DNA from 3 places in the Streptomyces sp. NPDC050549 genome. Region 1 is predicted to be linked to each of the others. Evidence: riboswitches for the same ligand, from Rfam matches in the RefSeq annotation. Region 1 holds a riboswitch; each other region holds the start of a gene.

The links. A riboswitch is a leader RNA that binds a small molecule or an ion and turns the genes downstream of it on or off. The one in region 1 is predicted to bind cobalamin.
Region 2: another riboswitch for cobalamin. It lies ahead of AB0I51_RS25800 (cobalamin biosynthesis protein); the one in region 1 lies ahead of AB0I51_RS44845 (ribonucleoside-diphosphate reductase subunit alpha).
Region 3: another riboswitch for cobalamin. It lies ahead of AB0I51_RS03355 (prenyltransferase/squalene oxidase repeat-containing protein); the one in region 1 lies ahead of AB0I51_RS44845 (ribonucleoside-diphosphate reductase subunit alpha).

The regions. Positions count from the first base shown of each region.
Region 1 is NZ_JBFAJD010000062.1:1,440-11,686, forward strand. It holds gene AB0I51_RS44845 (ribonucleoside-diphosphate reductase subunit alpha) at 1-2,063, opposite strand, end outside; cobalamin riboswitch at 2,223-2,380, opposite strand; gene AB0I51_RS44850 (GNAT family N-acetyltransferase) at 2,433-2,939, opposite strand; gene mctP (monocarboxylate uptake permease MctP) at 3,012-4,613, opposite strand; gene AB0I51_RS44860 (DUF3311 domain-containing protein) at 4,610-4,873, opposite strand; gene AB0I51_RS44865 (YbdD/YjiX family protein) at 5,013-5,156, opposite strand; gene AB0I51_RS44870 (carbon starvation CstA family protein) at 5,185-7,323, opposite strand; gene AB0I51_RS44875 (GntR family transcriptional regulator) at 7,429-8,193, opposite strand; gene AB0I51_RS44880 (extracellular solute-binding protein) at 8,503-9,789, shown strand; gene AB0I51_RS44885 (sugar ABC transporter permease) at 9,889-10,247, shown strand, end outside.
Region 2 is NZ_JBFAJD010000018.1:134,470-144,716, reverse strand. It holds gene AB0I51_RS25830 (hypothetical protein) at 1-979, opposite strand, end outside; gene AB0I51_RS25825 (alpha/beta fold hydrolase) at 1,136-2,263, opposite strand; gene AB0I51_RS25820 (class II aldolase/adducin family protein) at 2,378-3,109, opposite strand; gene AB0I51_RS25815 (lysozyme) at 3,306-4,058, shown strand; gene AB0I51_RS25810 (inorganic phosphate transporter) at 4,157-5,416, shown strand; gene AB0I51_RS25805 (hypothetical protein) at 5,450-5,671, shown strand; cobalamin riboswitch at 5,806-5,948, shown strand; gene AB0I51_RS25800 (cobalamin biosynthesis protein) at 6,048-6,989, shown strand; gene AB0I51_RS25795 (cobyric acid synthase) at 6,986-8,497, shown strand; gene cobN (cobaltochelatase subunit CobN) at 8,494-10,247, shown strand, end outside.
Region 3 is NZ_JBFAJD010000001.1:736,671-746,917, reverse strand. It holds gene AB0I51_RS03370 (PP2C family protein-serine/threonine phosphatase) at 1-766, shown strand, start outside; gene AB0I51_RS03365 (glutamate ABC transporter substrate-binding protein) at 864-1,787, opposite strand; gene AB0I51_RS03360 (phosphotransferase) at 1,966-2,643, opposite strand; cobalamin riboswitch at 2,703-2,837, shown strand; gene AB0I51_RS03355 (prenyltransferase/squalene oxidase repeat-containing protein) at 2,933-4,183, shown strand; gene AB0I51_RS03350 (SCO2322 family protein) at 4,180-4,791, shown strand; gene AB0I51_RS03345 (energy-coupling factor transporter transmembrane component T) at 4,784-5,860, shown strand; gene AB0I51_RS03340 (ATP-binding cassette domain-containing protein) at 5,857-7,527, shown strand; gene AB0I51_RS03335 (ECF transporter S component) at 7,542-8,348, shown strand; gene AB0I51_RS03330 (transglycosylase SLT domain-containing protein) at 8,654-9,070, shown strand; gene AB0I51_RS03325 (YoaK family protein) at 9,142-9,834, shown strand; gene AB0I51_RS03320 (TerD family protein) at 9,902-10,247, shown strand, end outside.

The sequences.
Region 1 (10,247 bases):
AGGCCGCGCTGCGGGATCTCCCAGGCCGTGCGGTACAGGGCGCGGACCTCGGCCGGGATCCAACTGAACGCCTGCACCGAGCCGTTGGCGTCGCGCAGTGCCTCACGGGTGCGGGCGTCCCACACGCCGAGCTGCTTCAGCTCGTTCACCAGGTAGGAGTTGACCTGGAGGAACTCACCGGACAGCGTCTCGCGCTTGAAGAGGTTGGAGACCTGCGGCTCGATGCACTCGTACACGCCCGCGATGGACGCGATGGTGGCGGTGGGGGCGATCGCCAGCAACAGGCTGTTGCGCATGCCGACTTGGGCGATCCGCTCCCGCAGGGCCGTCCAGCGCTCCGGCCAGGTCAGTTCCACGTCGTAGTGGTCGGGGTGCAGAACACCCTTCGCCGTACGGGTCTTCTCCCAGGCCGGGAGCGGGCCGTTGCGCTCGGCGAGGTCGGCCGACGCCTCGTACGCGGCGAGCATGATCCGCTCGGCGATCCGGGTGGAAAGGGCCTGCGCCTGCGGGGAGTCGAAGGGGACGCGCAGCTTGAAGAAGACGTCCTGGAGGCCCATCGCGCCCAGGCCGACCGGGCGCCAGCGGGCGTTGGAACGGCCCGCCTGCTCGGTCGGGTAGAAGTTGATGTCGACCACGCGGTCCAGGAAGGTGACGGCCGTGCGGACCGTCTCGTCCAGCCGCTCCCAGTCGATGTCGCCGTCGACCACGAACGCGCCCAGGTTCACCGAGCCCAGGTTGCAGACCGCTGTCTCGCCGTCGTCCGTGACCTCCAGGATCTCCGTGCAGAGGTTGGAGGAGTGGACGGTGCGGCCCGGCTCGGCCGTCTGGTTGGCGGTGCGGTTGGCCGCGTCCTTGAAGGTCATCCAGCCGTTGCCGGTCTGCGCGAGGGTGCGCATCATGCGGCCGTAGAGGTCACGGGCCGGGATGGTCTTCTTGGCCAGCCCCTGCGCCTCGGCCTTGCGGTAGGCCGCGTCGAACCCGTCGCCCCACAGGTCGACCAGCTCGGGCACGTCGGCGGGGGAGAACAGCGACCAGGTGCCGTCCTCGTTCACCCGGCGCATGAACTCGTCCGGGATCCAGTGCGCGAGGTTCAGATTGTGCGTACGCCGGGCGTCCTCACCGGTGTTGTCCCGCAGCTCCAGGAACTCCTCGATGTCGGAGTGCCAGGTCTCCAGGTAGACCGCGGCGGCACCCTTGCGCCGGCCGCCCTGGTTCACCGCGGCCACCGAGGCGTCCAGCGTCTTCAGGAACGGGACGATGCCGTTGGAGTGCCCGTTCGTCCCCCGGATCAGCGAACCGCGGCTGCGGATACGGGAGTACGAGAGACCGATGCCACCGGCGTGCTTCGAGAGGCGGGCGACCTGGTGGTAGCGGTCGTAGATGGAGTCCAGCTCGTCCAGCGGGGAGTCGAGGAGGTAGCAGGACGACATCTGGGGGTGCCGGGTGCCGGAGTTGAAGAGGGTGGGGGAGGAGGGGAGGTAGTCGAGGCGGCTCATCAGGCGGTACAGCGCGGCCACTTCGTCGAGCGCGCGGGTCGAGTCGTCCTCGGCCAGGCCGCTCGCCACGCGCAGCATGAAGTGCTGGGGGGTCTCGATGACCTTGCGGGTGATCGGGTGCCGGAGGAGGTAGCGGCTGTGGAGGGTACGGAGCCCGAAGTAGCCGAAGCGGTCGTCGCCCTCGGTGTCGATCAGCGCGTCGAGGCGGGCCGCGTGCAGCCTCACGAACTCGGCGGTGCGGTCGGCGATCAGGCCCTCGCGGTGGCCCACGGCGACGGACTCGGTGAAGGTCGTGACGCCCTGGGACGCGGCCTCGGCGGCGATGCCGACCGTCAGCAGCCGGGCGGCGAGCCGGGAGTAGACGGGGTCCTCGGAGATGAGGCCGGCGGCGGCCTCCGTGGCCAGTTCGCGCAGTTCCGTCTCGTCCGCGTGCGCGGACCGGCCGCGCAGCGTGGCGGCGGCGACCCGGCCGGGGTCGGCGTCGGGAAGGTCGGCGGTCAGCTCGGTCAGGGTCCGCAGGATCGCGGCACCGGGACCGTCGGCTCCGGGAACGGCCGTTCCCGGCATACCGGTTCCGGTCGCGTTCGCCTCGTTCGCTGAAGCCGGCTCTGCTGGCGCGATGGTCACGGTGGGGCTCTCCCTCGCTCGGCACGGGGCCTTGCGGAGGGCAGGCGGCAGCTCACGAGCGCACGGGGCGTCGCGTCCACCGGCCCACTCCACGAGGCCCGGACGTCATGCGCCCTGGCCGGGTGGCCGGGCGCACTGTCGGCAGGTCCTCGGACTGACCAGGCGTGCGTATGCACGCAAGTACACCGTTGCGGGACAGTTCCGGATTCGCACCGGATTCCCCTGCGGCGACAGCGAGCATGAGCATACATCTTGTGCCGGGCTGTCGTGGCACCCCCAGATGTTGTGTCGCGGCGACTTCGGAGCGTGTCAGAACGTCAACTCGTAGGTGAGCAGAGTGATGTCGTCGAGCTCCGGAATCGGGTTCCAGTCGCGCTCGGGGGTGCGGGTGAAGCCGAGCCGTTCGTAGATGCGGTGGGCGGCCTGCATGGTGCGCTGGGTCGACAGGATGACGCGTACGCAGCCGTCCGTGGCCCTGGCGCGCTCGACGCAGGCGCGGACGAGGGCCTCGCCGGCACCCCGGCCACGGGCAGCGCGGGCGACGGCGAGCATCCTGATCTCGGCCTCGCCCGCCGTCGCGAGATCGGCCATGGGTCCCCCGGACGGGACGAAGGTCACGCCGCCGAGGACCTGTTCGCCGTCCAGGGCGACCAGGACCTGTGCCGCGGCGGCGCGCTTGGCCACGTCCCGCAACTCGCCGAGGTACCAGTCGCTCTCACCGAAGTCGAGGAGGCCGTCCTGGAGGTAGGCCTGGGCGGTGATCTCACCGAGGGTGTCGTACTCGGCCGGGGCCACCTGCCTGATCACGATGTCCATGAGGCCGAGTGTGCCGGATGGGTACGACAACGGGCCGCCGGATTTCTCCGGCGGCCCGTGATCACGTACGACTCAGTGGGCGGCGATCACAGGGAGTTCTTCCTGCACTCCCGGGTCGCCCGCGTCCGCCGTGTAGTCCGCCGGGCTTGTCTCGTCCACGCCCTCCGGTGCCTTCAGCGCCTTCAGTGCGAACGTCAGGACCACCGTGACCGCGACGTTCAGGACGAACGCCGTCAGGCCGATGTAGCCGATCTCGCCGATCCCCGGGATCTCCTTCGCGGAGCCGCCGAAGTGGGCCTGGGTCGGTGAGGCGACCCCGTACGCGGCGAGGGTGCCGTAGAGCATGCCGACCGCCCAGCCGGCCAGGAGGGCCCAGCGGTGGAACCAGCGGGTGAAGAGGCCGCCCACCAGGGACGGGAAGGTCTGGAGGATCCAGATGCCGCCCAGGAGCTGGAAGTTGATGGCGACCGTCTTGTCCATGGTGAGGACGAAGGCCAGCGCGCCGACCTTCACCAGCAGCGAGACCAGCTTGGAGACCTTGGTCTCCTGGGCCGGGGTCGCGTCGGGCTTGATGAAGTCCTTGTAGATGTTGCGGGTGAAGAGGTTCGCCGCCGCGATCGACATGATGGCCGCCGGGACCAGGGCACCGATGCCGATCGCCGCGAAGGCCACACCCGCGAACCAGTCCGGGAACATGTTCTCGAAGAGCTGCGGGATCGCCAACTGCCCGTTGGTGACCTTGACTCCGGCCGCGATCGCCATGAAGCCGAGCAGGGCGAGCAGGCCCAGCATCAGTGAATACAGCGGCAGGATCGTGGTGTTGCGGCGGATCACGTTGCGGCTCTTGGAGGACAAGGTCGCGGTGATCGAGTGGGGGTACATGAACAGGGCCAGTGCCGAGCCCAACGCCAGTGTGGCGTACGTCCATTGGCCGGCCGGGGCGGGCACGAGTCCGCCCGCTCCCGCCGCCTTGAACTTGGCGCCCGCCGCGCTGAAGATGTCGTGGAAGCCGCCGAGCTTGATCGGGATGTAGATGATCGCCACCGTGATCACGATGTAGATCAGCCCGTCCTTCACGAACGCGATCAGCGCGGGGGCGCGCAGGCCGGACGAGTAGGTGTACGCGGCCAGCACGGCGAAGGCGATCAGCAGTGGCAGGTCCTTCACGAACCAGTTGGAGTCGGCGCTGCCGCCCACGCCCATGACGTCCAGCACGGCCTGGATGCCGACCAGTTGGAGCGCGATGTACGGCATGGTCGCGAGGATGCCGGTGACCGCCACCGCCAGCGAGAGGCTCTTCGAGCCGAAGCGTCCCCGTACGAAGTCGGACGTCGTCACGTATCCGTGCTTGTGCGACACCGACCAGAGGCGGGGCAGGAACGTGAAGATCAGGGGGTACACGAGGATCGTGTACGGCACCGCGAAGAAGCCGGCCGCGCCGGCCGCGTAGACCGCCGCGGGGACGGCGACGAACGTGTACGCGGTGTACAGGTCGCCGCCGAGCAGGAACCAGGTGACCCAGGTGCCGAACGACCGTCCGCCCAGGCCCCATTCGTCGAGGCTGTGCTCGTTGTCGGCCCGGCGCCAGCGCGCGGCCAGGAAGCCCAGGACCGTGACGGCCAGGAAGAAGAAGATGAAGACGCCGAGAGCGACGCCGTTCACGCCGTCGTTCACCGGTTGCCTCCATGACGAGTGCGCTGGTCACGCTGCCAGAGCTTGTAGGCGGTCATGGTCAGCGCCGTCGAGATCAGCACCCACAGCATCTGGTACCAGTAGAAGAACGGGATGCCGACGAACGCGGGGTCCGTCTTGGCGTAGGAGCCGACCCAGAGCAGCGCCACGAAGGGTGCGAACAGGCAGACGGCGATGACCACGCGGACCGGTGTCACCACCGGCGCCGTCACTTCGGGCGGAACTTCAGGCACATCTGACATTTCGCGGCTCCGTCCCCTCACTGATCACCTGTGTAACGCGCAGGCAATGTAGGTCACGGGATCACCGCAGCGAAAGACCCCGTCCGCATATCGTCATGTCGATTTAGTGAAAGCCTGACATCGGTGTCAAAAGCAGGGTTCAGCAGCAGCGGAAACCCTGCCTCGGGTCGGCCTCCTGACGGTCCGTCCGCATGCGTTCGAAGTCCCGCCGGTTCGGGATCTCCGCGTCCGGATGGTCCCGGCGTACGTGCGCGACATACCGCTCGTACGCCGACTCGTCCATCAGCTCCCGGACGTACCAGCGCACTCCGCTAGCCGCCTGGCTGAACACCGACCACTTCACGCGCCGCCTCCTTCTCCTCCCTGGTCGGGATCAGCCCGGCCGGTGCCACGATCTTCGACTCGGTGTACGGCGTCTCGCTCAGCGTGGAGAGCGCGGGGCGGCGGATGTGTCGAACGCAGACGCGAAGGGCGTCCGCGATCACGACCACGACCAGCACCGCGAGAATGGCCGAAAGCACTCCGTCCACCGTGGAGTTGGTGACGACGGTGTGCATGTCGTCCATTTTCTTCGCGGGCGGCAGGACCTTGCCCGCGTCGATCGCGTCCTGGAACACCGAGCGTTGCTTGAAGAAGCCGACCTTGGGGTCACTGGAGAACACCTTCTGCCAGCTCGCGGTCAGCGTGACCGTGGCGTCCCAGGCGAGCGGAATCCCGGTGATCCAGGCCCACTTGAGGCGGCCTGACTTCACCAGGAGGGTGGTGCAGACGGCCAGGGCGACGGCGGCGAGCAACTGGTTGGAGATGCCGAAGATCGGGAAGAGCTGGTTGATCCCGCCGAGGGGTTCGTGGACGCCGACCCAGAGGAAGTAGCCCCAGAGCGCGCACACGATCGCGCTGGTCAGGGCCAGGCCGGGCTTCCAACTCACGTTCTTGAACGGGCGGTAGAGGTTCCCCAGCATGTCCTGGAGCATGAACCGGCCCACGCGCGTGCCCGCGTCCAGCGCGGTCAGGATGAACAGCGCCTCGAACATGATCGCGAAGTGGTACCAGAAGGCGCGCAGACTCCCGCCGGTGACCTTGGCGAAGATCTCCGAGACTCCGACCGCGAGGGTGGGGGCGCCGCCGGTGCGGGAGAGCAGGCTGGCCTCGTCGACGTTCTTCGCGGCCTGGGCGAGGTCGGCGGGGGAGATGTGATAGCCCCAACTGCTCACCACCTGCGAGGCGTTCTGCACCGTCGTGCCGATCGCGCCGGACGGGGCGTTCATCGCGAAGTACAGACCGGGGTCGATGATGCTCGCGGCGACCAGCGCCATGATCGCGACCGACGACTCCATCAGCATGGAGCCGTAGCCGATCATCCGGATCTGCGTCTCCTTCTGGATCATCTTCGGCGTCGTACCGCTCGATATCAGTGAGTGGAAGCCGGACAGGGCGCCGCAGGCGATCGTGATGAAGACGAAGGGGAAGAGCGAGCCGGCGAACACCGGGCCGTTGCCGTGCTTGGCGAAGTCGGTGACGGCGGGCATCTTCAGGTCGGGCAGGGCGACGACGACCCCGATCGCCAGCAGGGCGATGGTGCCGATCTTCATGAAGGTGGAGAGGTAGTCGCGCGGGGCGAGCAGGGTCCACACCGGCAGGATCGAGGCGATGAAGCCGTACGCCACCAGCCAGATCACCAGCGTCGAGGGCGCCAGCGTGAAGGTGCCGGCCCAGGACGACTCGGCGACCCAGCGGCCCGCGACCAGGGCGAGCAGCAGCAGGGCCACGCCGATCAGCGACACCTCGGAGACCCGGCCGGGGCGAAGCACCCGCAGATAGAAGCCCATCAGCAGGGCGATCGGGATGGTCATGCCGATGGAGAAGGTGCCCCAGGGGGAGGAGGCCAGCGCATTCACGACGACCAGGGCCAGCACGCCGAGCAGGATGATCATGATGGCGAAGGTGGCGAGGAGCGCGGCGGCGCCCCCGAAGGGGCCGATCTCCTCGCGGGCCATCTGGCCAAGGGACCGGCCGTCGCGCCGAGTCGAGAAGAACAGCACCACCATGTCCTGGACCGCGCCCGCGAAGATGACGCCGACGATGATCCAGATCGTGCCGGGCAGGTAGCCCATCTGCGCGGCCAGTACGGGTCCTACGAGCGGTCCGGCGCCGGCGATCGCGGCGAAGTGGTGGCCCAGCAGGACGCGGCGGTCGGTGGGGTGGAAGTCGATGCCGTTGTCGAGGCGTTCGGCCGGGGTGGCACGGGTGGCGTCGACCTTCAGGACCTTGTACGCGATGAACTTCGCGTAGAAGCGGTAGGCGATGGCGTACGAGCCGAGGGCGGCGGCCACCATCCAGGCGGCCGACACGTTCTCGCCCCGCGCCAGCGCGAGGACGGACCAGCCCGCCGCGGCGACGAGCGCGACGAGGGTCCAGACGACGATGGTTCGGACGTTCGCGGTACGCACCGGGTGGTCCTCCCGTCCATGCGGCGACGGGAGGAACGTAGAGCAGGAGCGGCAGTTGCGCTACACCGCGTGCACTACCTCAAGTGGCGCGATCCGTACGCCCCTTCAGTCCGTGGGGCGCTTGAGGCGGGCCACGAACTTGTAGCGGTCGCCCCGGTACACAGAGCGCACCCACTCCACCGGCTTGCCCTCCTTGTCGAGGGAGTGGCGGGAGAGCATCAGCATCGGGAGGCCGACGTCGGTGCTGAGCAGGCCGGCCTCGCGCGGGGTGGCCAGGGAGGTCTCGATGGTCTCCTCGGCCTCGGCGAGATGGACGTCGTAGACCTCGGCGAGCGCGGTGTAGAGGGAGGTGTACTTGACCAGTGACCTGCGCAGGGCGGGGAAGCGCTTCGCGCTGAGGTGGGTGGTCTCGATGGCCATCGGTTCGGCGTTGGCCATGCGCAGGCGCTCGATGCGCAGGACCCGGCCGCCGGTGGTGATGTCGAGCAGGTCGGCGAGGGTGTCGTCGGCGGTGATGTAGCCGATGTCCAGGAGCTGCGAGGTCGGCTCCAGTCCCTGGGCGCGCATGTCCTCGGTGTACGAGGTGAGTTGGAGCGCCTGCGAGACCTTGGGCTTGGCGACGAAGGTCCCCTTGCCCTGGATGCGCTCCAGGCGGCCCTCGACGACCAGTTCCTGAAGGGCCTGGCGGACGGTGGTGCGCGAGGTGTCGAACTCCGCGGCCAGCGTGCGCTCGGGCGGGACCGGAGTGCCGGGCGGCAGCGTCTCCGTCATGTCCAGCAGGTGTTTCTTCAGGCGGTAGTACTTCGGCACACGCGCGGTGCGGACGGTAGCCCCACCCTCGTTCTCCGCACTGCTGACGTCGGTGCTCATGCTCCGCCTTTCCGGCTCCGGACAAGGGTCACTTCGTGATCCCTTCTGTATACCGTCACGGTCGCTTTTGGTCTAGTCCACAAGGCCAAGTGGTCTAGCGGAAGAGAGTACTCCGGCACGGTTGTTTTCGCTGCCTTCTTACTTAAAGGTTCCTGCATATGTAGGTCCCATAACGGCTGGTCAGGGCCGTTTCGAGGCCTCTTGACAGGCCCTCTGGTCTGGTCCAAGCTCCCGGTACTGGTCTACACCATTGGTTCAGGTCCCGGCCCATGGGCGGGAGGTGTGGCAGGCATCCCTGAGGAGGGTGGCGTGAAGCGCAAGCTGATAGCCGCGATCGGTATCGCGGGCATGATGGTCTCCATCGCGGCGTGCGGGGGCAACGACGACAAGGGCTCTTCGAAGAGCGGCGCCGACGCCAAGGAGCTGACCGTCTGGCTCACCGTCGACGCGCAGAACAACTGGCCCCAGCTGGTGGCCGCAGCCGACGCCGCCGTGAAGAAGGCGCACCCGGGCGTCACGATCAAGCACGAGTACTACGGCTGGCCGGACAAGAACACCAAGCTCGACGCGGTCCTCGCCACCGACAAGGCCCCCGACGTGGTCGAGATGGGCAACACCGAGATGCTGAGCTACATGGTCAAGGGCGCCTTCGCGCCGGTCGACCCTTCCAAGTTCACCAACTCCTCCGCCTGGCTCGACGGCCTCAAGGCCTCGGTCACCTACTCCGGCAAGACCTACGGCGTCCCCTACTACGCCGGTGGCCGCGTCGCCAACTGGCGCAAGGACATCGCCGCCTCGGTCGGCATCAAGTCCACCCCCACGACGTACGCCGAGCTGACCGCCGACCTGGACAAGATCCAGAAGAAGGAAGGCAGCAAGTTCAGCGCCTGGTACCAGCCCACCCGTGACTGGTACGCGGCCATGTCCTTCGTCTACGACGCCGGCGGCGCCATCGCCACCCAGTCCGGGGACCAGTGGAAGGCCAGCCTCTCCTCGCCCGAGTCCATCAAGGGACTCAACGAGTGGAAGTCGGTCATCGACAAGTACATGCACGGCGACAAGACCAAGGACGAGTCCGACCGTTACATCGTCTACGGCCAGGGCAAGGCGTCCATGATCTTCGGCGCCGCGTGGGAGGGCGCGAGCGCGGCCGACCCGAAGGCCGACAAGACCGGCGGCAAGCTGAAGACCAGCCTCGTCAACTTCGTGATGCCCGGCCCGTCCGGCAAGAACATGCCCGTGTTCCTGGGCGGTTCGGACCTGGCCATCCCGGTCAAGTCCAAGGCGCAGGCCCTCGCCGCCGAGTGGATCAACGCCTTCACCGGTCCGTCCGGCCAGAAGGGTCTGATGGCCAAGGGCAACCTGCCCAACAACAAGACCGACCTCGCGACACTGAAGAACGACCCCGCGACGGCGGTCCCGGCCACCGCGGCCGAGTCCAACTGGTTCGTGCCGATGGCACCGGGCTGGGGCCAGGTCGAGAAGGCTCAGGTCCTGCAGACCATGCTGCAGAACATCGGCACCGGCAAGCAGTCGGTCGAGGACGCCGCGAAGGCCGCGGACACCGCGATCGACAAGGTCATCAACACCAAGTGACCTGGGGGTGGGGCCCTGTTGGACACCTCAGGTGTCCTCGGGGCAGGGCCCCGCCTCACGTACGGCCGTACGACCTGAGGGACCGCTGAGGAGCGCGCGATGAGTGCCGACACGACCACCCCCGCCAAGGTGCCGCCGCCGCGGCAGGCGCCCCCACCGCGCGCCCCGGGCGCACCTCGCAGAAAGCGGACGTCGAGAGGTACCGGGATCCCCTGGCTGCTGCTCGCGCCCTGTCTGCTCATCCTCGCCCTGGTCATGGGCTATCCGCTGGTCCGCCTGGTCACGCTGTCCTTCCAGTCCTTCGGACAGTCCCAGCTCTGGGGCTTCAAGCCCGCCGAGTGGATCGGCTTCGACAACTTCTCCGGGATCCTCGGCGACGGCGAGTTCTGGGGCGTCGTCGTCCGCACGATCGTCTTCGCGGCCGGCTCGGTCATCTTCACGATGGTCGCCGGGATGGC
Region 2 (10,247 bases), on a different contig from region 1:
CGCCGCGGGCGGCATCGATCAGCTCGCCGACCGCGCTGCCCACGGTGCGGGCGGCGAGCCAGGCGCGGTACTCGGCGCGGGCGGCGTTCGGGCGGAGCTGGGAGCAGCCGCGGAGCATGTCCTCGGCGGACTGCTCGATGTTCCCGGCGGGGCTCTGCGCGGCCACGCAGATCTGCTCCAGCTTGACCCAGACCGCCCAGCTGCCGAGCGGGGTGAGGGTGGCCTGGCCGTCGCCGTAGGTGAGGGCACCGACGGAGGCGAGGGCGTGCAGGGCCCAGTCGAGGAGGGCGTCGAGAGGGGTGTCGTCGGCCGGGGGCTGCTGGACCGGCTCGGGCTGCGGGCCGTAGGGGATCTCGCAGCGCTCGGTGCGCAGTTCGGTGACGCGTTGTCCGAGGAGGTCGAGGAGCTGGGCGACGGGGACGGGCCCGGCGGACAGCTGGAGGAAGGAGAGCACCTGAGGCATGGCCGAGACGACCTCGGCGACGGCGGAGGGCTCGTAATCCCGGGGTTCCGGGTGGGCGAGCGACCAGGCGTCGAAGAGGGCGACCCAGCCGCGCAGGACGGCGCTGTCGTCGCGGTCCCAGGCGCGCAGCCGCCAGCCGGGGCGGGCGCTGTCGCCGTGCACCTCGACGAGGCCGGCGAGGCGGGCGGTGTCCCAGTCGGCGCGGACCTGAGCCGGGGTCAGGCCCAAGTCCTCGGCCGCGAGTTCGGCGGTCGCTTCGGAGAGGGTGCCTTTGCCGTCGGGGCCGGCGCCGTCACGGCCGGGGCGTAGTGCGGCGTCGGCCCAGTGGGCGACGCGGGCCGCGCCGGCCAGGCCGGAGCGTGCCATTCTGGCCAGTTCCGCGGGGGCCGGTGTGCCCTCCGGAGGACGGGGCGCGGGGCGGCGCGAGCGCCGCTGGTTCATCGCTCGGGGGGCGGCGGCCAGGGGTCGCGGGCGAACGAGTCGAAGCCTGGAGTCGCGCGGGATACGGGACGTCACGGGTGCAGTCTTCCGGTTGACGGTCCGAAAACCCAAACGGAATGTCACGGCGGGCGACGGGGAGGGCCCGGGCAGGGGGTCCCGCGGGCTGCTGGGGGCCTGGTTCAGGCCAGTGGTACAGGGCTAAACGGAAGGTGGGAGGGGGGTGGGCCGGGGTCACATCAGCGGAGTCAGGAAGCGGCGCAGGATCTCCTCGTAGGCGGCCGGGTCGGCGTTCCACATGGCGCCGTGCGGGGCCCGGGCGACCGGCTGGAGGGTGATCAGGTCGGGGCGCCGGGCGGCGAAGCGCCGGGAGAGGGACCAGGGGGCGACGGTGTCGTCGGGGCCGTGGAAGATCAGGGTCGGGACCTTGAGCCGGGCGGGGTCGGCGGCCTCGGCGATGCGGTCGCCGTGCAGACCGGTGCGGCCCTGGGCGGCGCGGACCGCGAGCGGCAGCAGCGCGCCCGGGGTGCGCCGGGCGGTGGCGAGGGCGCGCAGCGTCGTCTCCCAGTCGAGCACCGGCGAGTCCAGCACCAGGCCGGAGACGCGGTTGCGCATCCCGGAGTGGGCGGCGGCGCGCAACGCCATGGTGGCGCCGGTGGACCAGCCGTACAGGACGACGTGCTCGGCGCCGTAGCGCACGGCGTAGCGGATCGCCGCGTCCAGGTCGCGCCACTCGGTCTCGCCGAGGTGACCGAGGCCGTCGGGGTTGCGGGGTGCGCCGAGGTCGCCGCGGTAGGCGGGGGCGAGGACCGGGAAGCGGTTGCGGTGCAGGAACTCCATGACGTTCAGGGCGAGTTCGCGGGTGGTGGCCAGGCCGTGCACCGCGATCACCCAGGTGCTGCGCGCGCCGGGTACGAACCACGCGGGCAGGGAGCCGAGTTCGCCGGGGATGTCGATGTCGGCGTGGTCGAGGCCGAGGGCGGCGCTCGGGTTGCCGATGTGGACGTTGGGGGTGAGCCACACCTTGTCGCGGGGGTGCAGGGTGCCGTGGGTGACGCGTTCGAGGCGGCGTACGACGGCGTCGGCGGAGTGGGGCGCGGTGTCGATCACGTGACCGACGACCGCGTGGGAGCCGTCACCGGCGAGGCCGTAGATGCCGGGGCGCAGGGAGGCCAGGTCCCGGGTGAGGGTGATCTGCCCGGCGGCGGTGGCGTGCACCGTGAGCCGGGGTTCGGTCGGCAGGGGACGGCCGGGCGGCGCCTTCAGCGCGGCGTCGCTGGCGTACCGCCCGGCGGCGACGCCCACCGCACCGGCCGCGAGGGCCACGGAGACGGCCGCGGCCGTCGCTTTGACTGTGCGCACGGCTCCAGTGTCCCGGCGGACCCGCCCGGCGGCCAGCCGAAGGCGGCACAGGGTCGACGCGGGCCGCGAAGGTATCGCGGGCCGCCGAAGCGAGCGAGAGGCGCCGCGGGCGGGTCACCCCCGCTGCCCATACCCCCGCAACCGCTCCCCCGCCTCCGCCACCTGCTCCCCCGACAGCAGCGTCGGCGACAGCCCGGGCACCGACGACGCCGTCAGCCACAACCGGCACATCCACTCCAGCTGGGCCGTGCGGTCGAACGCCTGGTCCAGGGAGGCACCGTAGGCGATCGTGCCGTGGTTCTGGAGGAGGCAGGCGGAGCGGTCGGCGAGGGCTTGGAGCATGTTCTCGGCCAACTCCTCGGTGCCGTATGTCGCATACGGGGCAACCCGGACCGGGCCGCCGAGGGCGCCGGACATGTAGTGGATCGAGGGGAGTTCGGGGACGAGGGTCGAGACGGCCGTCGCGTGGACGGCGTGGGTGTGGACGACGGCGCGGGCGTCGGTGCTGCGGTACACGGCGAGATGCATGGGCAGTTCGCTCGTCGGGAGGAGGGTGCCGAGTACCTGTCGGCCTTCGAGGTCGGCGCCGACCGTGTCGTCGGGTGTCAGCCGGTCGTAGGGCACGCCCGAAGGCGTGACCAGGACGATGTCGCCGACGCGCACCGAGACGTTCCCGGAGGTGCCGACCACCAGGCCGTCGGACACCGTCCGGCGGGCCGTCGCGACGAGTTCGCCCCAGGCCTGCGCCTCCTCGGGGCGCACACGCCTGCGCCACGGCTCCCCCACAGCCTGTGCGCCCTCCCCGACTTCCCGTCCGCCCCGCTCGTCCCGCCGCCGCTCAGCCATGCCGCGATCCTGCCAGCCGGTTCTCCAACACGCGCTCGGGCGCGGGCACTTTAAGCCGGAAGCCGCATCTCCGAAAGAGTACATATAGGCATGTAACGCCCACTCAGGCCGCTTGGCCGGAGACCGATCGGCGTCGACAGATCTTCCAATAGCCTCTGGGGGATTTGTCGTACACGCCGCCATTCCCGGGGGAAACATGGCCCGTGATCGCAAACCGTCCCGTCATCGCGCCCGCCTCGTCGCGGCCGTCACTGCGCTCGCCGCCGGCGGAACCGCGCTCGCGCTCGCCGAGATTCCGGCCGCCGCCGCGAGCCCCGCCAAGGGCCACGACGTCTCCTCGCACCAGAAGAACGTCAACTGGCCGAGCGCGAAGGCGAAGGGCGCCACCTTCGTCTACGTCAAGGCGACCGAGTCCACCGACTACGTCAGCCCCTACTTCACCCAGCAGTACAACGGCGCCCGGGCAGCCGGCATCATCCGGGGCGCCTACCACTTCGCGCTCCCCGACAAGTCGTCGGGCACGACCCAGGCCGCGTACTTCGTGGCGCACGGCGGCGGCTGGAAGGCGGACGGCTGGACGCTGCCGCCGGCGCTCGACATCGAATACAACCCGTACGACAAGAAGCACGGCTGCTACGGCCTGAGCAAGGCGAGGACGGTGAGCTGGATCAAGGCCTTCAGCGCCGAGGTGAAGCGGGAGACCGGCCGTCGTCCGGTGATCTACACGACCGCCCACTGGTGGAACACCTGCACGGGCGGCAGCACCGCCCTGGCCTCGACACACGCGCTGTGGATCGCCCGCCACGAGTCGGCGGACACGGGCCCGCTGCCCGCCGGCTGGTCGTACTGGACCTTCTGGCAGTACGACAACAGCGGCGGCCTCCCGGGTGATCAGAACCTCTTCAACGGGTCCTTGAGCCAACTGAAGAAGTTCGCCCGCGGCTACTAGCCCGTACAGACACTTTGGAGACCCCCTCAGTTCATCTTCCGTTCACCCAGGTTTCCTACGGTCAACGCAACAATGACCTCGAACGATTGCCTGGGTAAATGGAAAGCTTCTCGCTGATTCTCGCGATTGTGGTAGTCACCGCACTCGCGTTCGATTTCACGAACGGTTTCCACGACACCGCCAACGCGATGGCCACCACCATCTCGACCGGTGCACTCAAGCCCAAGGTCGCGGTGGCCATGTCGGCCACCCTCAACCTGGTGGGCGCTTTTCTCTCCGTGGAGGTCGCCAACACGATCTCCAAAGGTCTCGTCGATGAGAGCGGCATCCGTCCCGAGGTCATCTTCGCCGCCCTGGTCGGTGCGATCCTCTGGAACCTGGTGACCTGGCTCGTCGGCCTGCCGTCCAGTTCCTCGCACGCCCTGATGGGCGGTCTGATCGGCGCCACCATCGCCTCGGCCGGCACCGGCGCGGTCCACGGCGACGTCCTGGTCACCAAGGTGCTCCTGCCCGCGGTCGCGGCCCCGATCGTCGCGGGTGTCGCGGCGATGCTCGCCACCCGGTTCTCGTACACGCTGAGCCGGAACTCGGACGGCAAGGCCGCCGACAAGGGCTTCCGGGTCGGCCAGATCGCCTCCGCCGGACTGGTCTCGCTGGCCCACGGCACGAACGACGCGCAGAAGACGATGGGCATCATCACTCTGGCGCTGATCGCCGGCGGTTCCATCGCCCCCGACTCGGACCCGCCCACCTGGGTCATCCTCTCCGCGGGCCTCGCCATCGCGATGGGCACCTACATCGGCGGCTGGCGCATCATCCGTACCATGGGCAAGGGCCTGACCGACCTCCGGCCGCAGCAGGGCTTCGCCGCCCAGACCAGCGCCGCCGCGGTCATCCTGGCCTCCTCGCACATCGGTTTCTCGCTCTCCACCACGCACGCCGTCTCCGGCTCCGTGATGGGTGCCGGCCTGGGCCGCAAGGGCGGTGTCGTCCGCTGGTCGACCGCCACCCGGATGTTCGTCGCCTGGGGTCTGACGCTGCCGGCCGCCGCGCTGGTCGGGGCGCTCGCCGAGTCCGTGACCGACCTCGGCGACTGGGGCACCGCGCTGGTGGCCGTCTTCCTGATCGCCTCCAGCACCGCGATCTGGCTGCTCTCCCGCCGCCAGGTGGTCGACGCCTCGAACGTCAACGAGTTCGAGGAGCCTGCCGGTGTGGTGACCGCCGCGATCGCCGCCGTCACCCCGCCCCCGTCGGTCGCCCTCTCCGAAGGCCTCACGGCGACGATCCCCTCGCCGCCCGCGACCCCGGCCCCCGTCGTGAAGTCCGACCCGGCGACCCCGCCGGCCGCCGCCGTCTGAGCCCGCGCCCCCGGTTGGAAGGAACGAATCAGCATGGACATCGACTGGGCAGCCCTCGGCTCCGTCTTCGGCGTCAGCCTCGTGGTCACCGTGGCCCTGGTGGCCGTCTTCACCCTCGGCATCACCGCCCTCTCGCGCCGCGAACGGGCCACCGCCCAGGGCGACTCCGCGACCCTCGCCCTGACCGGCGCGTACGCCTGCTTCGCGGCCTGCGCGGCGGCGGTGGCGTACGGGATCTACATCATCGTGGCCTGACCGGCCGCCAGTTGGACCCACCGTGGGGTGCGGGACGGATCACCGAACCGCACCCCACGTCTTCGTGCCCCCTCCGACGACCCGCGTGTGGGCATCAGCACACTCCTCCCCCGCAGGTCAACAGCAAGTTGACGCCCCTTCCAACCCCGTGGTGGACTGCCGGAGCCATGTACGGCGGCAGGAGAGGAAGCCGGTGCGAATCCGGCGCGGTCCCGCCACTGTCACCGGGGTAGACAACCCCGGGAGCCAGGAACTCTCACCGCCGGTCTCGTCGAACCAGGGCGTGGACACCCTGAGTGAGGACATATCGCCATGCTCGGCTGCCGTTCGAGGTCCCGTACCAGCGCAGTGTCCGACTCAGCGACCGGCTGAGCCGATGCGTGCCGATCGCGTCTTCGCGTACGGCGCCGCCGCCGGCCTTCTCGGCGACCATCTGCTCGGCGATCCCCGCCGCGGGCATCCGGTCGCCGCGTTCGGCCGCGCCGCAGGTGCCGTGGAACAGCTGTTGTGGCGCGACCACCGAGGCTGGGGCGCCCTGCACACCGCCGTGTGCGTGGGCGGCACCGTCTCCCTCGCCACCGTAGCCACTTCGGCCCTGCGACCGTCCCGTACGGCCTCTGCCGCCCTCACCGCCGCCGCCACCTGGGCGGTCGTCGGCGGGACCTCGCTCGCGCGCGAGGCCGGGACCATCGGGCGGGCGCTGGAGGCCGGTGACATCGAGGCCGCGCGGGCGCGCCTGCCGCACCTCTGCGGCCGCGACCCGCAGGCCCTCGACGCCGACGGGATCGCCCGGGCCGTCGTCGAGTCCGTCGCCGAGAACACCTCCGACGCGGTGGTGGGCGCCCTGGTGTGGGGCGGCATCGCGGGTGTCCCGGGTCTGCTCGGCTTCCGGGCCGTGAACACCCTGGACGCCATGGTCGGCCACAAGTCGGCCAAGTACCGTCGCTACGGCTGGGCTTCGGCCCGCCTCGACGACGTGGCCGGCTGGCCGGGCGCCCGCCTCACCGCCGCCCTCGCGACCGTTGCGGGCGGCGACCCGCGCGGTGCCGTACACGCCTGGCGCACCGACGCCCGCAAGCACCCGAGCCCCAACGCCGGTCCCGTGGAGGCCTCCTTCGCGGGTGCCCTCGGCGTGCGACTGGGCGGGACGCTCTCCTACGGCGGCCGGGTCGAGCACCGGCCCGTGCTCAACGGCGACGGGCGCGCCGTCGCCGTACCGGACATAGACCGTGCCGTACGGCTGTCCCGGCGCGTCGGCTGGCTCGCGTTCGGGGTCAGTGTCGCCGGGCGGCTGCTGGTGAAGGGACGGAAGTCATGAGCGGCGGCGGGCTGTTGGTCGCGGGCACCACCTCGGACGCCGGGAAGAGTGTCGTCACCGCCGGGATCTGCCGGTGGCTGGTGCGGCAGGGCGTGAAGGTCGCGCCCTTCAAGGCGCAGAACATGTCCCTCAACTCGTTCGTCACGCGCGAAGGTGCCGAGATCGGCCGGGCGCAGGCCATGCAGGCGCAGGCCTGCCGCATCGAGCCGACCGCGCTGATGAATCCCGTGCTGCTGAAGCCGGGCGGCGACCGCACCAGTCAGGTCGTGCTCATGGGCAGGCCCGTGGGCGAGATGAGTGCGCGCGGCTATCACGGCGGGCGGCAGGAGGCGCTGCTCGGCACCGTGCTGGACTGTCTCGCCGAGTTGCGGGGCACGTATGACGCGGTGATCTGCGAGGGGGCGGGCAGTCCCGCCGAGATCAATCTGCGGCGGACCGACATCGTCAACATGGGTATCGCACGCAATGCCGGGCTACCCGTTCTTGTCGTCGGGGACATCGACCGCGGCGGCGTCTTCGCCTCCTTCTTCGGGACCGTCGCACTGCTCGGCCCGGAGGATCAGGCCCTCGTCGCCGGGTTCCTCGTCAACAAGTTCCGGGGCGATGTGTCTCTCCTGGAGCCGGGGTTGGAGATGCTGCACGGCCTCACCGGGCGCCGGACGTACGGCGTGCTGCCGTTCCGGCACGGGCTCGGCATCGACGAGGAGGACGGGCTGCGCATCTCGCTGCGCGGGACCGTCCGCGAGTCCAGCACCGCGCCGCCGGTCGGCGAGGACGTGCTGCGGGTCGCCGTCTGCGCGATCCCGCTCATGTCCAACTTCACGGACGTGGACGCGCTGGCCGCCGAACCGGGTGTCGTGGTGCGGTTCGTGGACCGGGCGGAGGAGCTGGCCGACGCCGATCTCGTCGTGATCCCCGGGACCCGGGGGACGGTGCAGGCGCTGGAGTGGCTGCGGGAGCGCGGTCTCGCCGACGCCCTCGTCCGCAGGGCCGCCGAACAGCGGCCGATCCTCGGCGTCTGCGGCGGCTTCCAGATCCTCGGCGAGCACATCGACGACGAGGTCGAGAGCCGGCGGGGCTCGGTCGACGGACTCGGAGTACTTCCCCTGCGCGTGCGGTTCGCGCACGAGAAGACCCTCACCCGACCCGTCGGCGAAGCCCTCGGCGAGCGGGTGGAGGGGTACGAGATCCATCACGGTGTCGCCCAACTGACCGGCGGGGAAGCCTTCTTGGACGGCTGCCGGGTCGGTCGGACCTGGGGCACCCACTGGCACGGTTCGCTGGAGTCGGACGGGTTCCGGCGGGCGTTCCTGCGCGAGGTGGCCGCCGCCGCGGGGCGCCGGTTCGTACCGGCCGCCGACACCTCGTTCGCCGCGCTGCGCGAGGAGCAGCTCGACCGGCTCGGCGACCTGATCGAACAGCACGCGGACACGGACGCGCTGTGGCGGCTCATCGAGTCCGGCGCGCCACAAGGACTGCCTTTCATTCCACCGGGAGCGCCCGCATGAGCACAGTGTTGTTGTTGTCGACCGCCGACACGGATCTGCTGGCGGCGCGTGCCTCCGGCGCCGGGTACCGGATCGGCAACCCGTCCCGCGTGGACGCCTCCGAGGAGTTGCCCGCGCTCCTCGCCGGCGCGGACATCGCCGTCGTACGGCTGCTCGGCGGCAAGCGGGCCTGGGAGGACGGGCTCGCCGCGCTCAAGGCCTCGGGTATCCCGACCGTGCTGCTGGGCGGGGAGACCGTCCCCGACGCCGAGCTGATGGCCGAGTCGTCGGTACCGGCGGGTGTGGTGGCCGAGGCGTTGCGCTATCTCGTCGAGGGCGGGCCTGACAACCTCACCGAACTCGCCCGCTTCCTCTCGGACACCGTGCTGCTCACGGGCGAGGGCTTCGAAGCGCCGCAGAAGATGCCCGAGTTCGGCGTCCACGGCGAGCGTGCCTTCGTCGAGGGCCGCCCGACCGTCGGCGTGCTCTTCTACCGGGCGCATCACCTCTCCGGCAACACGGCCTTCGTGGACACCCTGTGCGAACAGATCGAGGCGAAGGGCGCCAACGCCCTTGCCGTGTACTGCGGTTCGCTGCGCGGTGCCGACTCCGGGCTGTACGAGATCCTCGGCAGGGCGGACGCCCTGATCGCCACCGTCCTCGCCGCGGGCGGTACGCACGCCTCGCAGGCCTCGGCCGGCGGTGACGAGGAGGCCTGGGACATCGGCGCGCTCGCCGACCTCGACGTGCCTGTGCTGCAAGGACTCTGCCTTACGTCGTCCCGCTCGGCCTGGGACGAGTCCGACGCCGCCCTCTCCCCCATGGACGCGGCGATGCAGGTCGCGATCCCCGAGTTCGACGGGCGGCTGATCACCGTCCCCTTCTCCTTCAAGGAGCAGGGCCCGGACGACGTCCCGGTCTACGTCGCCGACCCCGAGCGGGCCGCGCGGGTCGCCGGAATCGCCGTACGGCACGCGAAGTTGAAGCACAAGCCGAACGCCGAGAAGAAGCTCGCGGTCGTCTTCACCGCCTACCCGACCAAGCACTCGCGCGTCGGCAACGCGGTCGGCCTGGACACGCCCGCGTCGGCGATCCGGGTGCTGGACGCGCTGCGGGACGCCGGGTACGGAGTCGACGAACACCCCGACAACGGGGACGAGTTGATCCACCGGCTCATCAATGCCGGTGGGCATGACGTGGAGTGGCTCACCGAGGAGCAGCTGGCCGCCGCGCCCGCGCGGGTACCGCTCGCCGACTACCGGGCATGGTTCGACAAGCTCGAACCCGACCTCAGGCAGAGGATGTCGGACGCGTGGGGCGAGCCGCCGGGCAGCCTCTACGTCGACGGCGACGACATCGTGCTCGCGTCCCTCCAGTTCGGGAACGTCGTCGTGATGATCCAGCCGCCGCGCGGCTTCGGGGAGAACCCGATCGCGATCTACCACGACCCCGACATGCCGCCGTCGCACCACTACATGGCCGCGTACAGGTGGCTGGACGACAGCTTCGGCGCGGACGCGATCATCCACATGGGCAAGCACGGCACCATGGAATGGCTGCCCGGCAAGGGACTTGGGCTCAGCAGTGGCTGTGCGCCGGACGCCGTACTCGGTGAACTCCCCCTGATCTACCCGTTCATCGTGAACGACCCGGGCGAGGGCACCCAGGCCAAGCGGCGCGGGCACGCCACGGTCGTCGACCACCTGGTGCCGCCGATGGCGCGTGCCGACACGTACGGCGACCTGGCGAAGCTGGAGCAACTCCTCGACGA
Region 3 (10,247 bases), on a different contig from region 1:
CGCGGCGAGACAGCGCGGCCGGCTGCGGGAACGCCTCGCCGAGGCGCGGGAGGTGGCCCGGATCACCCAGGAGGCGATCCTGCGGCCCGTCTCCCGCACCCTCTCCGGCACCCATGTCAGCACCCGCTACCACTGCGCGAACCGCGAGTCCTCCGTCGGCGGCGACCTGTACGACCTCGCGGTGACGCCGTACGGCCTGCGGGTGCTGGTCGGGGATGCGCGCGGGCACGGGCTCGACGCGCTGCGGACGGCGGCCGACACACTCATCGGGTTCCGTGAACTCGCCTATACGGCACCGGACTTGACGACTCTGGCGAAGGCGCTGGACGCCCGGCTCGCCCCGGGTCTCGGCCCCGAGGACTTCGTGACGGCGGTGCTGGCCGAGTTCGGGCCGGGCGAGGTACGGCTCGTCAACTGCGGTCATCCGGCGCCCCTGCGCTCCGGGCAGCGCCTCGAACTCCTCGAACCCCGGGTCCCCGCACTGCCGTTGGGCCTGTGCCCGGACCCGCGGCAGTACCGGGTCCGCCTCCAGCCCGGCGACCGGCTCCTCCTCTACACGGACGGCCTCACCGAGTCCCGCGCCCTCGACGGCACCCCGTTCGCCCTGCTCACCGAGTGCGCGACGGCGTTGAGCGAGCCGACGCCGGACGGGGCGCTGCACGCGCTGTACGACCGCCTGCTCGCGCACGCCGGCGGCCCGCCCACCGACGACCTGGCCCTCGTCCTGTGCCAGCCGACGGGGGTGGCGGCGCCGGTGCGGGTCTGAGTCCGGCCCCCCGTCACCAGTCCCGGATCGGCCCAACTTGCCGACGGAAGGGCGTCGGCCGGTAAGCCTGCCGGTACGACACATCGCTCGGGCGCCCTCAGTCGCGGTAGCGCGGCGCGGGCGGGTAGAAGTCGCCGTAGGGGCCCAACCACCGTTCGTGCAGGGCGCGGAGCGTGCCCGAGGCGCGCAGGTGCGCGAGGACGCCGTTGACGAAGCGGACGAGTTCCGGTGTCGTCTTCGACACGGCGATTCCGTGCGGCTCGTAGGTGAACCGCGGTCCGGTGATGCGGGTGGCGGGGTCCTGGGCGCTCAGTCCGGCGAGGACGTTGTCGGTGGTCGACACGGCGGCCACCTCGCCCTGCTGGAGCAGCAGGAGGCAGTCGGTCCAGTCGGAGACGGTCACCGGCCGCACCTTCGGGCGGGCGCGTTGCAACTCGGTCAGTGAGGTGGTTCCCCGGGCCGTGCACACCTTCTGTCCGGCGAGATCGGCCAGGGTCTTCACCGGGGAGGTGTCGGTGACGAGGACGCGTTGGCCTGAGTCCAGGTAGTCGCTGCTGAACAGCACCTGCTTCATGCGCTCGCAGGTGATCGTCATGGAGTGCGCGACGAGGTCGACCTCGCCGCGTTGCAGTAACCCGATCCGCTGCGCGGACGGCACGGCCCTGAACTGCACCCGGTCGGGCCGCCCGAACAGCGCGCGGGAGATCTCCCGCACCAGGTCGATGTCGAGCCCGTCCAGCTGTCCGGTCTCGGAATTGCGGTAGCCGAAGAGATAGGTGTTCTGGTCCACTCCCACGATCAGCCGTCCGCGGGCGACGATCCGCTCCATCGCCGAACCGCTGGGCATCCTGCCACCCGGCGTCGGCATGCGGGCCGGCGGTTTCAGCGACAACAGCGGATCGCAGTTCTCGGCGGTCCCGGTTCGTGTGCTCGCGGTCGCGCTCTCGGCCGGCGCGCGCTCCTCGACGGGTGAACGGTGATGCGGGGCGGCCGAGTCCGCACAGGACACCGTCAGCGTCATCGCGGCCAGCGACGCCACGACGGCGGCAAGAACCCGGCGGGCAGCCGGCGACCCGCTCTCTTCTCCACGTGCCCGAAGTTCCCCCACACTGCCCCGCAGCCCTCGGAACCCATCCGAAGCCGCCGTCCGGCGCCCCGGCCCCTCACGCACTCGTCGGCGGTGACGCGTTCACGTCGATTCACGGTTCCCGAGGAGATGCGAGCGATCGGATCAACTCCTCTGCCGCACCGAGGAGTTCGACCTCGCGCGGAGTCATCGTCGGGTTCGCCGCACGCCTCCGCCGGGCTTCCGCGAGACCCTCCTCCGTGAGATCGGCGGGGTCGGCGAGGAGTGCGGCGAGCATCGCGCGGGCCGGGTCGGCGATCGGCAGGTCGTCCACGGCGACCTGGGCGATGATGATCGCGGAGAGCCCCCAGTCGAGTCCGGGGTCGCCGTCCTCGGCGGTGCCCCAGTCGATGACCCGGGGACCGTCGGCGGTGAGCAGCACGTTCTCCGGGTGGAGGTCGAGGTGCAGGACCCGGGTGCCGGGGCGTCGGCCGGGGATCGCGTGCAACTGCCGTAGCAGCGCGGCGAGTACGGCCCCCGCCTCCCGGACGTCGATCGTGCCCGCGACCAACGCCTCCAGCATGGTGGGCCCGGTCAGCCGTTCCATCACGAGGTCGGTGCGCGAGGTACGCGAGTCCCCCGGCCGCACCCGGGGCACGGGGTAGCCGTGCGCCCGTACATGCTCCATCACCGCGCCCTCGGCCGCCGCGTCCCCCCAGTCCTCCCGGTTGCGGCGCAGCACCCATGCCTCGTCGATCTCGTACACGTCCGCGGTACGGCCGGACCCGATCAGCTTCCCCGTCACCGACATGGCCAGAACCTATCGGGCCCGCAGGACCGGGCAACCCCCACTCACAGCGCGCGCTCAGGTTGCCCGTACAGTGGCCGGGTCGTCATCACACCCGTACGGGGGAAAGCCGGTGCAATTCCGGCGCTGACCCGCAACCGTGATCCGTCCCCCTCCCGGGGCCGGTGAGCCGGACCGCCCCGCACGGCACGTGACCGGCTCACACGCACCGTCGAGGAATACGGAGCCGAGCCGCCCGGGGGTGATCCCGTGCGCCGCCCTGCTCCCCAACAGGGGAAGGCACCCGCCGATCATGAACGTCCGCCGCAAGGCCGCGGCCCTGGCCGCCGGCATCACCGTCACCGTGATCGCCGCGACGCCCGCCGTCGCCGCAGGTCCGTCGCCGTCCGTGGCGATACCCGCCGGGCTCTACGGCACCTCCGACCCCACCTACGACGGCGTCTGGCGCCAGTCCCTCGCCCTGCTGGCGCAGGATGCCGTCGGTGTACAGCCCGCCGACAAGGCGGTGGCGTGGCTGGCCGGGCAGCAGTGCGCGAGCGGCGCCTTCGCGGCGTTCCGCGCCGACCCCGGCAAGGCGTGCGACGCCAAGGTCATGGTCGACACGAACAGCACGGCCGCCGCCGTACAGGCACTCTCGACGCTGACCGTCTCCTACGACGCGCAGGTGGCCAAGGCCGTCAAGTGGCTGAAGTCCGTCGAGAACGCCGACGGCGGCTGGGGCTACTCCGCGGGCGGCGCCAGTGACGCGAACTCCACCGCCGTCGTCATCGGCGCGCTCGGCGACGCCGGGGTGACCGTGCCGAACGTCCGCAAGGACGGGAAGTCCCCTTACGACGCACTGCGCAAGCTCGCGCTGCCCTGCGACAACGGCACGGACGCGGGCGCCTTCGCCTACCAGCCCGACAAGAAGGGCAGGCTCCTTGCCAACGCGGACGCGACCGCCGCCGCCGTGCTCGGCCTGGACGGCGAGTCGCTGACCGGGAGCCGGCAGGACGACGCCGAGGCCCCCACGGGCTGCGCCGAGCCGGATCCCCATGTCCCCGAGACGGCGCTGAGCCTCAACGGTGCCCGCTGGCTCACCCGGGCCATGGCCAAGGACGGTCATCTGACCTCCCCACTCCCCGGCGCCAAGCCGCAGCCCGACTACGGCAACACGGCCGACGCGATCGTCGCCCTGTCGTCCCTCGGCCTGCACGACCAGGCGGCGAAGCCCCTGCACTGGCTGGAGACCCACTCCAAGGCGTGGGCCGCGCAGAGTGGTCCGGCCGCCTACGCCCAACTCGTCTTCGTGGCGACCACGGCGAAGGGCGCCGACGTCCACGACTTCGGCGGCCAGGACCTCGTCACCCTGCTGAACGCGACCGGCCCGACCCCCGCGGACATCGAGGAGCGGGTCACCGCCGGCCCGGAGGAGAAGACGGCATCCGACGACAACGACGGTTCCCTGAACGTCGCCTGGGCCGTCGGCGGCGCTCTCCTCGTCGTCGCGATCGCCGGTTTCGTCCTGGTCGCCCGTGGCCGCAAGCGCGGACAGCAGCAGTGACCCGCCGCCCCTCCCTCACCCTCCTCCTCACCGCGCTCCTGCTCACCCTCACCGCCAACTCCCCCGCCCAGGCGGCCGGTTACCGCTACTGGTCCTTCTGGGACCGCACCGGCACCCACTGGACCTACGCCACCCAGGGCCCCTCCACCACCCGCCCCGCCGACGGCGACGTCCAGGGCTTCCGCTTCGCGGTGAGCGAGGACTCTGCGGACGCGAAGCAACCCCGGGCCTCATCGGCCGACTTCACGACGATCTGCGCCAACTCCCCGGCCGTGGAAGGGAAGAAGCGCGTCGCTCTCGTCCTCGACTTCGGTACGGCGTCCGACGCGCCCTCCGGTGAGACCCCACCCGCCGGCCGCACCGCCTGCGCCACGGTGTCTCCCGACGCGACGACGGCGGAGGCACTGGCATCGGTCGCAAAGCCCCTGCGCTACGACACGAACGCCCTGTTGTGCGCGATCAGCGGCTATCCGGAACAGGGCTGCGGAGAGCAGATCACCACAACCCATCACGACGGCCCGTCGGTGGGCGTGCTGGCAGGCACGGCAGCCGTCGCACTCCTGGCCACGGCAGCGATATGGCAGACCCGCAGGCGCAAACATGCGTGACTGCAGCACCCCGAACCCCACCCACCCCGGCGCCTGGTGGACCTGGTCCCTCGGCCTCGCCACCGCCGCCACCCGCACCACCAACCCCCTCCTCCTCGCCCTCCTGATCACGGTCACGGCCTACGTCGTGGCAACGAACCGCACCCCCACCCCCTGGTCCCGCTCCTACACCGCCTTCGCGAAACTCGCCCTGGCCGTACTCCTCATCCGCCTCCTCTTCGCGATCGCCCTCGGCTCCCCCGTCCCCGGCACGCACACCCTGCTCACGCTCCCCGAAGTCCCGCTCCCCCACTGGGCGCAGGGCATCCGCCTCGGCGGCAAGGTCACCGCAGAAGGCCTGGCTTTCGCGTTCTACGACGGCCTGAAACTGGCCACGCTGCTCATCTGCGTCGGCGCGGCGAACGCCCTCGCAAACCCGGCGCGGCTCCTCAAGTCCCTGCCGGGCGCCCTGTACGAGACCGGCGTCGCGGTGGTCGTGGCGCTCACCTTCGCCCCGAACCTCGTCGCCGACGTCCAGCGGCTGCGTGCCGCCCGCCGCCTCCGTGGCCGCCCCGACCGGGGCCTGCGCGGCCTGCTCCAGGTCGGACTCCCGGTCCTGGAGGGCGCGTTGGAGCGCTCGGTCGCCCTCGCCGCCGCGATGGACGCGCGCGGCTACGGCCGTACGGCACAGGTGCCCGCCTCCGTACGGCGGACGACGGCCGCCCTCACGCTCGGCGGGCTGCTCGGTGTGTGCGCGGGGACGTACGGGCTGCTCACCGCCGAAGGCGGGGTCTACGGGCTGCCGTTGCTGCTCCTCGGGGTCGTCGCCGCGGCGGCGGGGCTGCGGCTGGGGGGCCGCCGTACGCTGCGCACCCGGTACCGCCCCGACCCGTGGGACGCGCGGGCGTGGCTGGTCGCGGGCTCGGGTACGACGGTCGCCGCGCTGCTGACGCTGGCCTCCGTCCGCGACCCAGGCGCGCTCACTCCCGGTGTGGTGCCGCTGGTCGCGCCGACCCTTCCCCTCTGGCCGGCGGCTGCCGTACTGCTGGGCCTGGCCCCCGCGTTGCCCACTTTCAAGGAGCCGTCGTGATCCGCTTCGAGGATGTCTCCGTGACGTACGAAGGCACAGCCCAACCGGCCGTCCAGGGAATCGACTTCGAGGTCCCGGAAGGCGAACTGGTGCTGCTGGTGGGCCCGTCGGGGGTCGGCAAGTCCACGGTTCTCGGCGCGGTGAGCGGACTGGTCCCGCACTTCACCGGCGGCACCCTGCGCGGCCGGGTCACGGTCGCCGGCCGTGACACCCGCACCCACAAGCCGCGTGAACTCGCCGACGTGGTGGGCACAGTGGGCCAGGACCCGCTCTCCCACTTCGTGACGGACACGGTCGAGGACGAACTCGCCTACGGCATGGAGTCGTTGGGCATCGCCCCGGACGTGATGCGCCGCCGCGTCGAGGAGACCCTCGATCTGCTCGGCCTCGCCGACCTGCGCGACCGCCCCCTCGCCACCCTCTCCGGCGGCCAGCGACAGCGCGTCGCGATCGGTTCGGTCCTCACCCCGCACCCCCAGGTCCTCGTCCTCGACGAACCGACCTCGGCCCTGGACCCGGCCGCCGCCGAGGAGGTGCTCGCCGTCCTCCAGCGCCTGGTCCACGACCTCGGGACCACGGTCCTGCTGGCCGAACACCGCCTGGAGCGGGTCGTCCAGTACGCCGACCAGGTCGTCCTGCTTCCGGCCCCGGGTGCGGCGCCGGTCCTCGGCAGCCCGGCGGAGGTGATGGCGGTGTCCCCCGTGTACCCACCGGTCGTGGCCCTGGGCCGGCTCGCCGAGTGGACGCCGTTGCCCCTGACTGTGCGGGACGCGCGGCGCCGGGCGGACGGACTGCGGGGGCGCCTGGCCGGACGCGAACCGGCCCGTGGCGCAACCCCGTTCAACGGGCAGCTCCCCAACTCCCGCCCGCCAAGCTCCCGTTGGCGCGCACGCAAAAGCCCCGCCCCGACTCCCGTCCACACGGCGGAAGTCCGCGCCCTCTCAGTCCGCCGTGCCGGTATCGACGCCCTCCGCCGCGTCGACCTCACCATCGCCCCGGGCGAGACCGTCGCCCTCATGGGCCGCAACGGCGCCGGCAAGTCCACCCTCCTCAACACCCTCGTCGGCCTGGTCGCGCCCACCTCCGGATCGGTCCGGGCCGGCGGCCTCACCCCGCATCGCACGGCGCCCCGGGACCTCGTACGCCGCGTGGGCCTGGTCCCGCAGGAACCCCGTGACCTGCTGTACGCCGACACGGTCGCCGCCGAGTGCGCCGCGGCCGACGCGGACGCGGGCGCCGAGCCGGGTACCTGCCGTGGCCTCGTCTCCGGCCTCCTCCCCGATGTGACCGACGACACCCACCCCCGCGATCTCTCCGAGGGGCAGCGCCTCGCGCTCGCCCTCGCGATCGTGCTCACGGCCCGGCCGCCCCTCCTCCTGCTCGACGAGCCGACCCGGGGTCTCGACTACGCGGCCAAGTCCCGCCTGGTCACGATCCTGCGCGCGCTCGCCGCCGAGGGCCACGCGATCGTCCTCGCCACCCATGACGTGGAGCTCGCCGCCGAACTGGCCCACCGGGTCGTCCTCCTCGCCGACGGAGAGGTGATCGCGGACGGTCCGACCGCGGAGGTGGTCGTGGCGTCCCCGTCCTTCGCCCCGCAGACGACGAAGATCCTCGCCCCGCAGCAGTGGCTGACGGTCGCCGAGGTACGGGAGGCCCTGACATGAGGGAGACGAGGGGCATGAGGCCGATCCCCCTCACTCCCCGCTCCGCCGCCGCCCTCACCCTCGTCACCGTCACCGGGATCGCGGCCTTCACCTGGCCCTTCCTCGCCCCGCCCGGCTCACAGGTCGCCGCGCACTCGCAGGACGCGCCCTGGCTCTTCGCGGGCCTGCTCGTGCTGCTCGTCGCCGTCGCCGCCGCGGCGATCTCGGAGTCGGGGCTCGGCCCGAAAGCCGTGGCCATGCTGGGCGTGCTCGCCGCGACCGGTGCCGCGCTGCGCCCCGTCGGCGCCGGTACGGCCGGCATCGAGCCGATGTTCTTCCTGATGGTGCTGAGCGGACGCGTCCTGGGACCCGGTTTCGGGTTCGTGCTGGGCAACGTCACGATGTTCGCGTCGGCGCTGCTGACCGGCGGGGTCGGCCCGTGGCTGCCGTTCCAGATGCTGGCGATGGGCTGGTTCACGATGGGCGCGGGCCTGCTGCCGGGCCGGGAGCTGCTGCGCGGCCGTAGCGAGATCGCGGTGCTCGCCTGCTACGGCTTCCTCGCCGCGTTCGCCTACGGCACCGCCATGAACCTGGCGGGCTGGCCCTTCATGGGGGCGCTGGCCTCGTCGGTCGCCTTCGACCCGGGGGCGACGGTTCCCGCGAACCTGGCCCGTTTCGTCGCGTACTGCGTGGCCACCTCGCTGGGCTGGGACCTCGGGCGGGCGGTCGTCACCGTCGTCCTCACGCTGACCGTCGGTCCGGCGCTGCTGCGGGCGCTGCGCCGGGCGACCCGGCGGGCCGCCTTCGAGACGCGGGTCACTTTCGACGGACGAACCGGGTGAAGCGTCCCACATGACCCAAGTCACCAACGATGCGGATTAGTAGGACATCGGCGTGACATGTACGCAGCCCACAGGCCTCTGACCTGGGGTTTGAGAGCCACGTCACACAGTTGACGATTCACCCACATGCGACCACAACTAGTAAAAGGGGTCTTTGCGGACACCGATCGAGAGTGCTTCTGTGGAGCAGTCGCACGGCGCCGACGAGTCCTCACGGGCCTCGGCGCCGACGCCTTGCCGGGGCCTCGCCCCGCGTGACACCGGCAGGCATACGACGTCTCTGTCCCCGAAGAAACAGGTTCTCCGTGTCCGTCTCCCGCATCGTCGCTCGCATCGCCTCCCCGAAGAAGGCCCTGACCGCCGCCGCTCTGGCCGCCGCCACCACCGGTCTGGTGCTGACCTCGGCTCCCGCTCAGGCCGCGACGACCTCCGCCTCCTCCGCCCAGGCGATCGCGCACAAGATGATCCCGAGCGCGGCGCAGTACAACGCGTTCAGCAAGATCGTCGAGCACGAGAGCGGCTGGAACGTCACCGCCACGAACTCCTCGTCCGGCGCCTACGGCCTGGTCCAGGCGCTGCCCGGTTCGAAGATGGCCTCGGCCGGCTCGGACTGGAAGACCAACCCCGCCACGCAGATCAAGTGGGGTCTGAACTACATGAACTCCCGCTACGGCTCCCCCGCCGCGGCCTGGAGCTTCTGGCAGTCCAACGGCTGGTACTGATCACCGGCCCACACACACGCGCACGCAGCGGCGGCCCCCGGCATTCCGGGGGCCGCCGCTACATTGCGTTCATGGACCAGAAGACACAGCCCAAGTCCTACGACCGTGAGGCGCGCGGACTCCGGCTGGTGGTCGTGCTGCTGGGTCTGACCGTGGTCAGCGGGCTGATCGACGCGGTGAGCTATCTGGGCCTCGGTCATGTCTTCACCGCGAACATGACCGGCAATGTGGTGGTCCTCGGCTTCGCCGCCGCCGGGGCACCCGGCTTCTCGGTGTCGCGCACCCTCACCTCGCTCGGTGCCTTTCTGGTGGGCGCGGCGGCCGGCGGCAGGCTCGCGGTGCGGATGGACACCGGCTCGCGCCGGACCTGGGCCCGGGTGAGTCTCGGCGCGGAGGCGCTGCTCGTGGGCACGGCCGCGGTGATCGCGTTCGTGGCGCCGGGCGACAGCGCCACCACGCATCCCTTGATCGCGCTCACGGCCTTCGCGATGGGCCTGCGCAACGCGGTGGTCCGCAAGCTCGGGGTCACCGACTTCACGACCACCACGGTCCTGACGATGACCCTGACCGGACTGGTCGCCGACTCCGTCGCGGGCGGCGGCCGGGGCCCCGGCACCTTCCGCCGTCTCTCGGCGGCCGTGGCGATGGCCGCCGGCGCGTTTCTCGGCGCATGGCTGATCCTGCACCACGATCTGCGCTACCCGCTTCTGCTCGCCGCCCTGGTCGCCGGGGTGTTCGCGGTAATCGCCTCCGGACGGGAGTAGCCCAAAGCCCGCCCAAGAAGGCAGAATTCGTGCGTCTGAGTCCCACGATCAAGAGGATCGATCACACATGATCACGCTCACGAAGGAAGACGGTCCGGCGGATCTGGACGGAGTGACCCATCTGGAGATCGGGGCGTCCTGGGACCCCACCGTCGGCAGCAGCGGCGGCATCATCGGGAAGCTGCGGCAGAAGGCCGGTACGGACCTCGATCTCATCGCCATCGCGATGCAGGGCGCCGACCCGGTACGGCTCGCGGGGCTCGACTCCGTGGACCCGCTGGGCAACGGCTCGCTGGTGCACAGCGGTGACAACCAGACCGGCAAGGGCGAGGGCGACGACGAGACGGTGACCGTCGACCTCGCGCGGATACCCGGCAACATCACGTCGATCGTCTTCGTCGCCGCCGCCTACA